Regions from separate parts of the Marinoscillum sp. genome, predicted to be linked through region 1. Evidence: riboswitches for the same ligand, from Rfam matches in the RefSeq annotation. Region 1 holds a riboswitch; the other holds the start of a gene.
The links. Region 1 has a riboswitch for S-adenosylmethionine ahead of ACO067_RS06495 (nitrite reductase). Riboswitches for the same ligand answer to the same signal wherever they lie in the genome.

Region 2: linked by a shared signal. The riboswitch ahead of ACO067_RS15100 (O-acetylhomoserine aminocarboxypropyltransferase/cysteine synthase family protein) and the one ahead of ACO067_RS06495 (nitrite reductase) in region 1 are both predicted to bind S-adenosylmethionine.

What each region holds. Positions count from the first base shown of each region.
Region 1 covers NZ_CBDDJZ010000001.1:1,497,457-1,505,021, forward strand. The annotation lists gene ACO067_RS06475 (cytochrome-c peroxidase) at 1-1,060, shown strand, start outside; gene ACO067_RS06480 (phosphoadenylyl-sulfate reductase) at 1,236-1,895, opposite strand; gene ACO067_RS06485 (precorrin-2 dehydrogenase/sirohydrochlorin ferrochelatase family protein) at 1,876-2,490, opposite strand; gene cobA (uroporphyrinogen-III C-methyltransferase) at 2,493-3,260, opposite strand; gene ACO067_RS06495 (nitrite reductase) at 3,263-5,380, opposite strand; SAM riboswitch class I at 5,702-5,812, opposite strand; gene ACO067_RS06500 (OmpA family protein) at 5,973-6,446, opposite strand; gene ACO067_RS06505 (tryptophan-rich sensory protein) at 6,640-7,392, opposite strand; gene ACO067_RS06510 (amidophosphoribosyltransferase) at 7,428-7,565, opposite strand, start outside.
Region 2 covers NZ_CBDDJZ010000001.1:3,532,685-3,540,249, reverse strand. The annotation lists gene ACO067_RS15105 (sensor histidine kinase) at 1-1,210, opposite strand, end outside; SAM riboswitch class I at 1,331-1,435, shown strand; gene ACO067_RS15100 (O-acetylhomoserine aminocarboxypropyltransferase/cysteine synthase family protein) at 1,668-2,993, shown strand; gene ACO067_RS15095 (homoserine O-acetyltransferase family protein) at 2,986-3,972, shown strand; gene ACO067_RS15090 (homoserine dehydrogenase) at 3,965-4,945, shown strand; gene ACO067_RS15085 (hypothetical protein) at 5,043-5,312, shown strand; gene ACO067_RS15080 (hypothetical protein) at 5,360-5,518, opposite strand; gene ACO067_RS15075 (methyltransferase family protein) at 5,596-6,180, opposite strand; gene ACO067_RS15070 (NAD(P)-dependent oxidoreductase) at 6,224-7,441, shown strand; gene rfbD (dTDP-4-dehydrorhamnose reductase) at 7,445-7,565, shown strand, end outside.

The DNA.
Region 1 (7,565 bases):
CAACAGACTCACTGCCGACTGGGTAGCAATCCGGAAAACGTCAGGCCTTTACCCCAATCCAAAAAATCTTGCAATTAATCTTGACGCTCCCACTTTCTTTGAAAAAAACTCCTTTTGTGCAGACTTCTTTCTCACGGCAGGGTCTGGCAATATCACTTCAGAAAAGTTAGATCTTGGTAAGCGATTATTTTATGACAAGGCTCTCAGCTCCAGTGGTAATCTATCCTGTGGCTCATGTCATCAACCTGGTCAAGCTTTTCAGGATGGAATGACAGTAGGAAAGGATAAAAATGGAAAGGATTTACTGAGAAACACCCCCACTTTGATCAATTCAGTTTTCCAGCAGAAGTTTTTCTGGGACGGTCGCAGTGATAATCTTGAACAGCAAATTACCATCGTCTTTGATAATCCATCTGAGTTTAATAATGATGCTCACAAGCTTAGAACATCAGAAGTACTGAAAGACTCATCTTACCAGGCCGTTTTTCATTTGGCCTATCCTCAAAAGGAATTCGACCGAGCTGCAATAATAGAAGCGCTTGCGGCCTACACTGGCTCACTTACTTCACTCGACTCTCGATTTGATCAGAACATGAGAGGAGAGCTGGATGATTTTACATCTCAGGAAGTTTTAGGAATGAACTTATTCATGGGTAAAGCCTTGTGCTCCACATGCCATTTCATGCCGTTGACCAATGGTACAGTACCTCCTTTATTTCATGAAACAGAAAAAGAAATTCTGGGAGTCCCTGAAACAGCTGAAAACGAGCAGTTAGATGATGACTTAGGCTTTTACTGGGTGTTCGAACAGGAGATACACAAATCCATGTTCAAAACCCCTACCATCAGAAACATTGCACTCACAGCACCTTACATGCATAATGGAGTATATGATTCGCTAGAGCAAGTGATGGACTTTTACAATCAGGGAGGTGGAGCTGGTCTTGGGTTTGATGTGCCACACCAAACCCTTCCATTTGATTCCCTCAGCTTATCCAATAATGAAATCAATGCCATTATCGCTTTCATGCATACCCTAACTGATGAAGGCGAATATTAAAAGAAAGGGCTGTCTCAAAAGCGGTGCTCTAGTCATCCTGAACTGGTTCCGCATGGAATGTCAGGATCTAAAATGCATTGATATTCAACTACATAGATTCTGAAATAAACCTGTCTGCCGACAGGCAGGTTCAGAATACACCAATTTCAGGCTTTTGAGACAGCCCTTTCTTATTCTAGACATGCAAACCGCACTCACTCTTTTCCTGACCTTGCCAGCGTCCCTCTCTTCCTTTTCCCTTTTTGGTGCAATGCACACATCCTATGGACCCATAGCCTTCGTACTGAAGTGGATGAGTTGGCAACTCATAAATGGTGCGGTACAAGTTGAGATCTTCGGGTCCCATGTCGATGATTGGATGAAATTTCAATAGCTCATTTGATCGCTCAAAAAGCTTCTTGTCGGCTCTATTGGCATTCTGAAATCGGAGTAAGCCCGAGATCCAAATATCCTTTCCTTTCTTCAGCTCATTCATCGGCTCCACCTTGTTGATAAAGCAGCAGAAATCTGAATGACCTTCCCAAACTCGATACTTATTGGTAAACTCATGTGAGCTTCTTCTAGGCTTCACATCCACAATGTTTAGGTCGAATTGGCTAATGAGTTGTTCTTTGTAGCGATGCGTTTCTTTGAACAAATACCCAGTGTCTATCAAATGGATAGGGTGTCTGGGTGCTACCTTGTTGATCAGGTGCAACAGTACGACCGAGCTGCCACCAAAAGATGTGGTGACGAGAATCTTCTCCGGATCAAACTCTTCGAAAAGTGCTTTGAGACGGTCCAGATAAGTGAGGTTTTCGTACTTATCGTTTAGTTCACTTAACTGTGGTTTCATTATCCTCATTCTTTTCTACAAGTACGGAAGTGATTTCATTGAGCTTTTGCACCTTGGATTCAAAGTCTCCTTTCAAGCGATCTCTGATGGATTTGAGCTGATCCAGGAGCTCCTGGGTATTCTCAGGCAATACTTCTTCGAGTATTTGTCGGAACCGCTTGGCAAAAGTGGGCGACTTACCATTGGTGCTAATACCAATTTTTAAATCACCTTTTTTGACGGTAGATCCTAAATAAAAATCGCAAAGATCCGGAGTATCCGCCACGTTGGTGAGCAGCCTTAGTTTTTCTGCCTTCTTTTTCAAGCGAACATGCAAAGCATAATTATCAGTAGCCAGTATCAAGATATCAGCTGTTCTAAGGTCTCTACCCCGCACCTTGCGATTAATCAATTGAATATTTTCAGCCTGATTGGATAAATCCACCAATTCGGACTTGATCTCTGGAGCAATCACAGTAATCCTGGCATTGGGATCATTTTTCAGCAATGCTTCCACTTTTTCCAAGCCCACGTTACCTCCTCCCACCACCAGCGTTTGTACCTGGTGTAGTTTGATGAAAACAGGGAAAAGTACATTACCGTCTGATTGTATCATATTCAAGCAACTTCTGTTTTGGCAGCTTCCCACCACTGGTTGAGCTGCTGTTCGTTGGTGGCTAATGCTGCACCTTCACCAAATACCAAGAGCGCTGGAGCAGCAGGTTTCTTTTCTTTAGCTATTGCCACTATGTCTGAGACTTTTCCTTTGATCACATCACCGTCAGCATGAGAGCCCTTACTAATGATAGCTACAGGTAAGTCACCGCGTCCATTGGCTGTATAAGCATCTGCAATAAGTTCAAGCTTACCCAAACCCATGAAATAAAGCGTAGTAGGTGACCAGGCAGCGGCATTCAAGACCTCTTCACTCAAGCTACCTTCTTTGGTAGTAGCTGTCACCACGCTAAAACTCTGATTGATCCCCCGACACGTCAATGGAACTCCAAAATAGCCCGGCAGCATGATACTGCTGATCCCCAGTACCACATCTACCTGTAGTCCGTGCTTCTCCGCATAGGTCTTCTCTTCAAAACCCCGACCAAATACAAAAGAATCTCCACCTTTCAACCGAACCACGTGTCCCATTTCCTTAGCATACTGCACGATCAAGTGATTGATAGTGTCTTGCGATACGGATGACTTGCCGGCACGCTTGCCTACCGGGATGTGCAGCGCTTCTGGAGCATATTTCAACAACTCTGGATCCACCAGTGCATCGTAGAGCACCACATCTGCACTTTCAAGTGCCTTTACTCCCTTGAGCGTGATTAGCTCTGGATCCCCAGGGCCTGCACCAACTAATGTAACTTTTGAAAAACCAGACATCCTTAAGCTTTGTAAAATTCGTTGATCACTAATTTATCTGCCTCACCATTTCGTAGGGAGTTGATAGCCGCAAAGAAGGCCTCTGCCTGACCCAAGTAGGACTTGGCAAAATCTTCTGTCGGTTCATATTTGTTAATCTGAAGGACTAGTTCGGCAAAATCACCAATCGCTGACAATTCTCCTTTGTTGATCACTTCATTTTGAAAATCCTCGATAATACCTGCATGGGTATTGCACTGAATGTCTTTGTGTAGCAAGATCGCCTTGGCACCAATCACTAACGTATTGTAGGCATAGTAGATGGCATTGGCCCATTTTTGCTCTTCCAGAGCTTTTTGTCCACTGGTCAGTCGATCATTAGCATCGTTGATGATGGTCCCTACCAGATCCAGCATCACTCCTGCACACTCACCAACGCCGATTTCCGGCACAAAATCATCTACCTTTCCCCAATCCTGATAGTCTTTATCTGCGAGGGTTTTCACATCTCCAAGATGCTTGAGCACATCATAGAAGTATCGCTTGCCCTGACGTCTGAAGTAGGCATTGAAGTACTCCCCATCAAAGCTGTTTTCTTCATAGTTATTCAGGATCTCTCGCACCGTTTCTGGAATCCGTTTGGTCGGGATTTTGATCACCTTCTCTGCAATATTGCCTTGCCCGTCCGGGTCTACACCACCGCCAAGCACCACTTGCATAGCCGGAGCTACTTTGTCTCCATTTTTGATACTGGAACCATGAAAACCGATATTGGCCACCATATGCTGCCCACAGGAGTTCATGCAACCACTGATTTTGATCTTAATCAATTCCTCATCAATCAAATGCGGAAACTCATCACGAACCAGGTTTTCCAACTCCAATGCAAGAGCCGTACTATTCGTCACACCCAAATTACAGGTATCAGTACCTGGGCAAGCAGTTACATCAGCCAGCGTATCAAATCCAGCTGCAGCAAAGCCTAATTCCTTCAATCCTGCGTAAATCGCCGGGATATTTTCCAGACGCACATACTTCAGCAACAGCCCCTGATTCAAAGTAAACCGGATGTCATCAGCTGCATACGAGCGGACAAGGTCTGCCAGTTTTCTAGCCTCTGGTGACTTGATGTCTCCAAGAGGAATGCGCACCTTCACAGCAAAAAACCCTTCTTGTTTTTGTTCAAATACGTTGGTTTTAAACCAGGTATCATAGTTCTCATCAGTAGCTATGTCTTCTACCGTAAGAATAGAATTGTCCTCCGGCACCCGGGTGATTACTTTCTTCGTGTTGATTTTATAGGTATGATATGGCAGGGACTTGCGCTCCTCTTCGATCAGCTTCATGAACCCATCCAAACCAATACCTTTTTTGGGATCAATCAAGAACTTTAGTCGAGCTTTGTGTCTGCGCTCTCTTTCACCATAGCGATCAAACACCCGGAGACCAGCTTCAATGAACGGAATCAACTCATCCTGTGGCAGGAATTCATAGGCTAATTGACCCATGAAAGCTTGAGCACCCAAGCCTCCTCCAACGATAACTTCAAACCCAAATGCTCCATCCTTGATCTTAGGAATAAACCCAAAATCATGAATGTAAGTAAATGCCGAATCACTTGGAGATGATGAGAATGCAATTTTGATCTTGCGACCCATCTCCTGGCAAACCGGATTTCTTAAAAAGTATTCAAATACACCCTGAGCATAAGGCGAAACATCAAAAGGCTCCTCAGGATCTATTCCTGCAAATGGCGAGGCAGTTACGTTTCTCACGGTATTGCCACAAGCCTCCTTAGAGGTGACCCCTACCGTCTCTAACGCCTCCCATATGGCCGGTGAGTCATCTAGTTTCACATAGTGTAGCTGTATGTTTTGCCTGGTGGTGAGGTGCAGGTTACCATTGGTGTACTGCTCCGAGAGGTTGGCCACTGTTTCCAGTTGGTCTGCAGTAATCTTTCCAAATGGCAGTTTCAAGCGAAACATTTGTACACCCTGCTGACGCTGACCGTAAACTCCTCTAGCCAATCGAAAGGCTTTGAAGCGCTCTTCAGGAATTTGTCCCAGCTTAAAACTTTGGATCTTATCCTTCAGCTCCTCAATGTCTGATTTGGCTTCTTTAGAAATGGTTTTAGTGCTCATTATTGTTGTTGGTTTGGCATAAAAAAACCCCAGAAATAATCTCCCGGGGTTTGTTATAGTTCTTTGATATTTTATTACTTATAACTGTATCCGGGATTGAATGGTACAAATACAACATGCACAGCACATACAGCATGCGCAGCAGATGGTTGTAATAAGAATTTGGAAATTTGGTCTAGTAGACATTGAGTAATTGTTTATTGCTTAAAAATGAAATAGATAAAGTGTCAGACTTATCTACAACAGCAACAACAACATACTGCACCTATCAGGTGGTGTTTGTCTTCTAGCTTTAAAATGTTTTGTTTTTTCATCTTTATTAATTCATATTCTCCAGGCAATATCACCCGAATCAGGACTTAGCACCTTGAATGTTGCTTTTAGGTTGCTAGCGCTTCTCAGAGCCTGTCTCTCCACGCTTCTTTATAAATCAATTACTCTGAATTGATGAGACAAAGGTGTGATGGATTTTTGAACTTTCAAAACCCATCACCCATGTTTAACTAAAATAATTCTGAAAATTATGATTTAACCAAATTAAAGGCAGTAAAATCAAATATTACCAAAATAATAAGAGGCAAATCGCTTATCCTTAAAGCGAGGCTAAAAATTCAGTGAGTGCCCCGGACTGTACGTGAATTGCCACCGATCGATTCTTCCTTCTGTTTTGCTCGGAGGTATTAGGAACGAGCGGCTGCTCCTCTCCAAGACTCTCTACTTCCAGATAATCAATATTCAAACCCTTATTCATCATCATTTCCATAACCTCGTAGGCACGCTGAGTCGCGAGCTGGTGATTGTAAGCTTTGGGTCCAAGGTCACATGTACGCCCGACTATTTTAATATTCAGTGGCTGATCGGCGAACTGTACCTTTAGTTCATCAATAAACTCCTTTACCTGTGTAGGTGCATCGGGAGCTTTTGCGTCCACCTCGAATTGAATGATTCGGGTGCTGATGTTATTGGTTTTTGGTGTGACTTTAGCTGGGTCTGTCCCTCCGTGTGAATACGCTGGAAACAGACTAACACAGCAAAGGATGAAAAAGCTAAATAATAGCTGTTTCATCGAGTGATTTGAGTAGTTCATAGTAGTTGTGGTGTGTTTCGTCTAATATAAAGATAACATCAATTTCTTTATATTGTTATATATTAATCTTCTAATATTACCATTTAACAAACAGGTAATATTGCAATCCAGTCACACCGTACTGATTGTCATGCACTTAGCAAAAACGACTTAAAGTACCGGTAAAATCAATTTAATTGGTGAGTAATTTGCGAAGTGGAGTCACTAAAACGTAGATAAGCAAAATACCTGCAACAATAAAGGCGGTAAGAGAAACCCCTTGTGCCTCACCCAGTTGCTTTACTCCAATAGCTGATATTCCCCAGACGCCCACCAATGTAGAGACCACTTGATTGAGTTGGTTGGTTTGGAACACGTACACAGCCATAGCAATGACCAAAACCAAAATAGCCCATAGCTCTGGAGTGAGCAGAAAATTAAAGCCGGTGCTTTTAAAAAAAGCGGAGAAGTTGGCCACCAGCGCTACAATAATCCAGCCCTGATAAAGTGATATTGGAAAGTGCACTAAAAATAAGTCGGATTTGACTTGTGTATCCCAATGGGCTAGTCGAGTATTTAATCGTGTGAGGGTCACTAACAGCCCTATCATCACCAGCACGCTGACTGCCAGGTAATCATAAAGCCAAACAACTACCCATATGCTATTTAAGAAGTTAGCGATTATGAGTAAAGCCCCTACTTTCTGCACGGGCACTGGACGTTTACGAGCCACTATCCACTGATAGATAACAAGAGCAATGAGTGAGAGGTAGATAATACCCCAGATGGAAAAAGCATATCCAGCGGGAGTAAGCAAATTATTGTACTTGCTACTCACATCGGCAATCGTCCGGTCATTAAAGAAGCCGGTATTGGACCAGTAGTTAACCACCAGCGTAATCGCTAAAACAACCGAATTGAATATCGGGTATTGATATTGTCTCATACCCCCTTCAACCAGTTAATTATGAGAATGTTGGGCTAGTATGCTCTGACAGTGACTCCTTTCATGAAGTTCACAAACGCCTTGTTGACCACACGATTTCCTCCAGGAGTAGGATAATCACCTGTAAAGTACCAGTCACCCAGGTGATTAGGACAAGCTTTGTGCAAATTCTC
Region 2 (7,565 bases), 2.0 Mb from region 1:
CCTTACCAATATTCTCACCCTCATACAGCATCCTGTGAAGTAGGGCTACAGAGTTTACCCGCGATTGACTATCAGAAAGAGCCTCTTTCGCATCAGTAGACAGCAACTTTTGGGATTGTAAACTCAGTAGACTCGAAATCATTTGGAGATTATTCTTTACTCGATGATTTTGTTCCCTTAGAAGAAGTGAATTTCTAATAGACAATCGTTTATTCCTGCGGTAGAGTATCAATAGAATGATCAAAACACCTGTAAAGACAATAAGGATCAATGCTAGCAACAACACTCTGAAGTTTGATTCGTTTAGCAAATCATTGGTCACTTCCAGTTGTTCACTTGTCTTGCTCACTTTGTACTTTTGGTCCATTTCATGAAAAGACTCCTCATGAGCCGCAATAATCCTTGCTTCATAGAAACTCATCCCAAGTTCAGAAAGTGCAATCAGAGTATCCAGACCATGTGATTTGGCAATAAAATGATGAAGATTTTTGTAGTAAGAAAACTCGTTTCTCAACTCTGTCAGTTCAGCATTTTTCGCTATCTCATCGAGCAGTATTCTAGCCTCAGCTAAACGATCAGTATCTAGTAAAAACTTAGTATATAATCCAGAAGCATGGTCAAACAGTTGTGGATCATCAAACTGTTCCAACAAGGACATTATTTGTTGATAATGATTCTCAATTTGATCTTGGAAATCTCCAAGTCCAAACTCCCGTTTTCGTAGATAACCACTTAAAATCCCCCTATGTCCCCAACCTCTTGTTACTGGATTTCCCTCCACAATTGCTCTCCCATGCCAGTACATTGAAGAATCTAGGTTACTTAATGCCAGATCCCAATCACGATCCTTATAATGCTTGGCAAAGGCAAAATAGAGCATGCCATATCTATTGCAAATATCCGGAACAAAATTCCTACCTGAATATGCTTGAGCATAGCGATAAGCCAAATCCACATAAAATTGCGCCTGCTCTCGTGCTTTAGTTCCATGCAAATTTGTGGTAAGCACTGCCGCAAAACGAATGACATTGACGGTATCGCTTTCCCGCTCCGAGACTTGTAGACTATCCATTATCATTTCCAAAAAACCACTTTTGGAATACCCCTTCCTGGAGGGTTCGGATATTTGTCCAGAAGCCGCCAGAGCTGAAATCATCAATGCTATAAATACGGTCTTTTCGAATTTTCCCTTGAAAAATATGATTTTCATGCAGCGGTGAATATTCGTTCAAATTAATCAATTAACAGGTTGATTTTTCCGCTTTTGATAAATTGATTTTGCAAACTAAACTTTCCGTATTACGTTTGCTCCTCAAATCGGCAAATGATCGATTTATAAAGAAGCGCTGAGAGACAGGCTCTGAGAAGCGCTAGCAACCCCCACCCTAAACGGGAAGGTGCTAATCCCTGAACGATAAATTGATAGTTATGAAATTCAACAGCATCTCGTTCGCGAAAGCAAACGCTTCTCTGCAAGGCATTGAAGCTAGTCACACAATTATTTCTGATCATATCAGCAGACGACGTTGCTGTATGTGCTGCATGCACTAATACGCGAGTTTGAAATAAGCATCTTATTCAACTTGCCGGCCTGGTCATTTTGACTGTCTCAGTGTCAGAAAAGCACACATACAATTCTTTCTTATTACACTTAAATAGCAAAAGCAATGTCTGATTATAAATTCGAAACACTACAATTACATGCAGGTCAAGAAGTAGATCCTACTACTGGATCACGCGCAGTACCTATCTATCAAACCACGTCTTACGGCTTCAAAAACTCCGAACATGGAGCCAATCTCTTTGCACTCAAGGAGTTTGGAAACATCTACACAAGGATCATGAATCCAACCACGGATGTTTTTGAAAAGCGCATAGCGGCCTTGGAAGGTGGAGTGGCGGCTGTGGCAACCGGATCAGGACAGGCTGCCCAGTTCCTTGCCCTCAACAACATCCTTCAGGCTGGTGATAACTTCATATCCTCATCCTTTCTCTATGGCGGCACTTACAATCAGTTTAAGGTAGCTTTCAAAAGACTTGGAATAGAAGCACGTTTCACAGAAAGCGATCAGGCTGAAGATTTCGAAAAGCTCATCGATGATAAGACCAAAGCCATTTATTTAGAGACACTTGGGAATCCTGGTTTCAATGTCCCTGATTTTGAGGCGATTGCCGCGGTTGCAGACAAGCATGAAATTCCATTGGTTGTTGACAACACCTTTGGGGCTGGCGGATATTTGTTCCGACCGATCGAACATGGTGCTGCTATAGTGACAGCTTCGGCAACCAAGTGGATTGGCGGTCATGGAACCAGTGTAGGTGGAGTGATCATCGATAGTGGGAAGTTCAATTGGACCAACGGCAAGTTTCCTCAGTTCACTGAACCGTCGGAAGGATACCATGGACTGGTCTTCTGGGATGTGTTTGGTGAAGGAAACCCACTAGGCTTACCAAATATTGCCTTTGCTATCAGAGCTCGTGTAGAAGGCCTTCGTGACTTTGGACCAGCTTTAAGCCCGTTCAATAGTTTCTTACTATTGCAAGGATTAGAAACACTTTCGCTTCGTGTACAGCGCACAGTAGATAATGCACTGGAACTTGCCGAATGGCTGGAAAGCCATCCATTGGTAGAGTCCGTAAATTATCCAGGACTGGAAAGCAGCAGCTATCACGAATTAGCTAAAAAATATCTAAAAAATGGGTTTGGTGGAGTTTTGAGCTTTACCATCAAAGGAGAAAAAGAACAGGCCATCAGCCTGGTAGACAACCTAAAACTTGTCAGTCATCTGGCCAATGTAGGTGATGCCAAAACGCTCATCATCCAGCCGTCGGCTACCACGCATCAGCAGTTGACCAACGAAGAACAGCTAAATGCCGGTGTGTTACCTAACCTACTTCGGGTATCCCTGGGTATTGAGCACATCGATGACATAAAAGCTGATTTTCAACAAGCATTTGAAAAAATATACGCTCAGAGCTTAATAAATGAGTAATACGATAACAGCCATAGCGCCAAAGGAATTAATCCTCAAAGCCAAAGATCCGATCGTTCTGGAGTGTGGTGACACACTCCGGAACGTGACGATCGCCTATTCTACCTGGGGCACACTCAGTGCTGACAAAAGCAATGTGGTGTGGGTATTTCACGCTCTTACTGCTAATGGAAATCCACACGAGTGGTGGCCTGAAATGGTAGGAGCTGGCCAGGTGATTGATCCGCAGAAACATTTTATCATTTGTGCCAACATGCTGGGCTCATGCTATGGGTCTACCGGACCCAAAAACATGAACTTTCCATTGGTGACTATCAACGACATGGTGAAGGCTCACAAAATCCTCAAGGCACATTTAGGATTGGACAAAATCTATCTGGGTATTGGTGGTTCTATGGGCGGTCAGCAACTACTGGAATGGGCTGTACAGGAGCCTGAACTATTTGAAAACATCGTGCCCCTGGCTACCAATGCTTTTCACTCTCCCTGGGGAATAGCTTTTAATGAAGCCCAGCGAATGGCTCTGGAAAACATCGATTCTGCTAAAGGGTTAGAAGCTGCTAGAGCAATAGCGATGCTTTCTTACAGACACTATGATACCTACCAGTCCACTCAAAAGGATGTAGATCATCGGTGGGATGACTTTGCAGCATCTTCTTATCAGCGCTATCAAGGCGAAAAACTAAGAAAACGATTCTCGGTGCAGAGCTACTATTACCTGTCCAAAGCAATGGATAGCCACCATGTAGGGCGACACTTTGGATCGGCAGAAGCTGCATTAAAGCGAATCAAATCAAATACTCTGGTCATCGGTATTGATAGTGACATGCTATTTCCCCCTCACGAGCAGGAGTTCATCGCAAAAAACATCCCCAATTCTCAAGTAATAGTCATCTCTTCCAAATACGGACATGACGGATTTTTAACAGAGGCCAATACCATTACCCAACTACTAAAAACATTTATCAATCATGAGTAAATCTATCGGACTTTTCGGTTTTGGCGAGGTAGCCAGAGGTTTTTACCAGGCGCTGCAATCCAGCCAACTCGATGCGTCTATCAAGAAGATCTGCATCAAAGACGCAGCAAAACCTCGCGACCTGGATCAAAGCTTTTTCACCTCAGACCCCACTGTTTTACTCAACGATCCAGACATTGATATTATCGTAGAGTTAACAGACGATACGGAAATTTCATACGAAGTGGTGAAACAGGCACTTACCAATGGCAAAGCAACCATTTCTGCTAATAAAAAAATGATCGCTGAAAACATCAGTGAAGTGTCGCACTGGCATCAGACCTATAGTGCTCCGTTTATCTATGAGGCGTCAGTGGGTGGATCTATCCCCATACTGCAAAACCTGGAACAATTCTTCAAACAGCAGGAAATCCACGAAATTCGTGCTATTCTGAATGGCTCCACCAACTACATCCTCACCCAAATGCAGAAGAATGGGCTTTCGCTGGATGAGGCGCTAATTTTGGCTCAAGAAAAGGGATTTGCAGAATCAGATCCAGAGCAGGATATTTCGGGTAGAGATGCCCTATACAAAATAATTATTCTCTCCTACCATGCATTTGGTGAAACGATTGGTAACCTGGATCAGCTGAGGGTAGAAAGCATCACCAACATGGAAGATCACTTCTATGATCTGGCAAAAGCTCAGGGATTGAAGATCAAATCCATAGCCACAGCAAAAAGGAAAAATGGTAAACTCTCAGTGAAAGTCCAACCGGAACTCATTTCTCAGGATGACGAACTGTTCGGGATTGAGCATGAAAACAACGCGATTGTAATCGATGGCAATCTGTCTGGCAAACAAGTCTATACTGGCAAAGGAGCAGGAAGTCTTCCCACCGGAGCTGCCGTTTTAAATGACCTCTCACTGGTCCTTTCAGGCTTCAGGTATGGCGCTAGAAAAAGTATCGGTGGATTGAAAAAATCCGCTTAGAGATAGCGGATTAATCTGGTGAAAATCAAACAATCGGTTGGTGCTGTCGTTGATTAATGTATACCGATTATTATTTAGAATCTAAATTATTAACGATATGAGCGCTAGCAAAACACTTTTAACTTTCATCACAGGAGTAGCATCTGGACTGGCAATTGCCTACTATGCAGACCCAAAAGGAAGCAAGCAAAAGCTCAAGAAAATTGAGAAAGACATCAAGAAAACCCGCAAATCACTGGACAAAAAACTAGATGAGTACAAAGGGTCTTACAATGATGTAGTAGAAAAATATGCCTCCAAGTCTAAGGCGCTAATAGATGAAGCCAAAGGCATTGTAGATGGAGCTAAAGCAAAGGCAAAAACTTAAATTTCTGTTTGATTTATATTATAAGGCGACATAACAGTCGCCTTTTTTTATGCCGTGAGAAACGATATGACAGCCATGTACAGAAAGGAAGCTCCCAGGGTCTGTAGCATTTGGATATGAAACTGTCTCCTGTCCACTGCATTAAAGGCTTGCCAGTTTTGTATGTAATTTTCCAACGGATGTATTTTGGTAGATTTTGTGGGCATATCGGGCGATTTTATTTACTCAAATGTACAACACTCACCCGTCACGATCTTGCCAAAAAGCCTCATGTTCTCGCCAATTATTTTTTAGGTCTCGGAATCAGCGCAGGCACTTCTTCTCTGTACTGCTCATACGCTGCACCAAACTGATCCATTAGCTTATCTTCTTCCCATTTAATACCAAATGGTAAGTATAGAAAAATGATTAGGTCGCTTACCAAAATAATGTCAGTAGGATGATAAAAGAACATTCCAATCAGAATCAGAATGGTACCACTGTAGATCGGATGACGCACATGACCATGAACACCTGATCGTACAAGGTGCGTTGACTCCTCTCTCTTCAAACCCAGAAAGGAGAGTCCAGAGAGATGTCTAAACGAAACCACCACCAATATCACACCCCAGGAAGCTAGAATCATCGCTCCATATTTTAGCCATCCTGGCGATGTGAACAATACCTGCTTCTCAGCGACTGCCATTTGCATCAACACAAATCCAATACCAACAATACTTAGTATAGCGTATATCAAACGGTACCAGGTCGGGCCTACCTGCAGTTTGTCTGATGCCCAGCGCTTGACCTTACCAGAAGCCAGCGAACTGTGCACCAACAAATAAATAATCCAAAGCGAAGCAATAAACAGATATGTATTTAGGCTCATCAAAAAGTTTAAATTTGCGGCCATCAAGATAATATAAACAACTATGGCAGCAGTCAAAATCGGTATTATTAAGGAAGGAAAAGTACCTATAGACCGAAGAGTCCCCCTCACCCCATTTCAGGCCAAGCAAGTAAAAGAACGCTTCCCGGATGTAGAGGTGGTTGTTCAGTCCTCAGATATCAGATGTTTCACTGACGAAGATTACCAAAATGAAGGACTAACCCTGGTAAAAAATGTGGATGATTGCGATGTGTTACTTGGAGTGAAGGAGGTACCTATCCCAAACTTACTTTCTGGAAAAACCTACTTTTTCTTTTCCCACACCATTAAAAAGCAGCCATATAACCAAAAACTACTCCGATCACTGCTGGATCAGAAAATTAGAATGGTGGACTATGAAACGCTTACTGATCAGTCAGGCAAACGAATTATTGCATTTGGACGCTGGGCAGGTATTGTAGGAGCATACAACGGAGTTTGGACGTACGGTCAGCGATACAATCTGTTCAACATCCGTAGAGCCAATGAATGCTTTGACCTGGAAGATCTGAAAACCGAGTATGCCAAAGTGAAGCTACCTGCCATCAAAATAGCCATAACAGGTGGCGGTAGAGTGGCCAAAGGTGCGATGGAAGTAATGCATGGCATGGGCATCCGTAAAGTGACCCCGGCTGCCTACCTGACTGAAGACTATGATTACCCTGTATTTACCCAACTGAATACGAGAGACTATCACATCAGAAAAGAAGGTGGGGAATTCAGTCGACATGAATTTTACAAATCCCCTGAGAATTATGAATCCGACTTTTTGAAATTTGCACATTCCACCGACCTGCTGATAGCTGCGGCATATTGGGACCCAAACTCACCGGTACTTTTCAAAAGAGAGGACATCACCAAGAGTGCTTTCAAGATCAATGTCATTGCTGACATTACCTGCGATATCGAGGGTTCTATCCCAAGCACAAAGCAGCCAAGCACTATTGAAGATCCGGTGTATGATTACAACCCGAGCGACGACCAGGTGGAGGCTGCATTCACCGATGAAGGCAATATCACGGTGATGGCCGTGGACAACTTACCATGTGAGCTCCCACGAGATGCCTCTGAGAGCTTTGGCAATGAGCTACTAAATAACGTATTGCCAGAGTTATTAGGCAACGATGACAAAGAAGTGATCAAACGTGCCACTATCACCGGAGATGGAGACCTGACTGATCGATACGAATACTTAAGAGATTACGCAGAAGGAAAAGAATAACCCATGAAAATATTAGTCACAGGCAGCAACGGACAGCTTGGATCTGAACTGCAACACTTATCTAAAGAGCAAGCAGAATTGACTTTTGATTTTACCGATTATCCCGGTTTGGACATTACCAGCA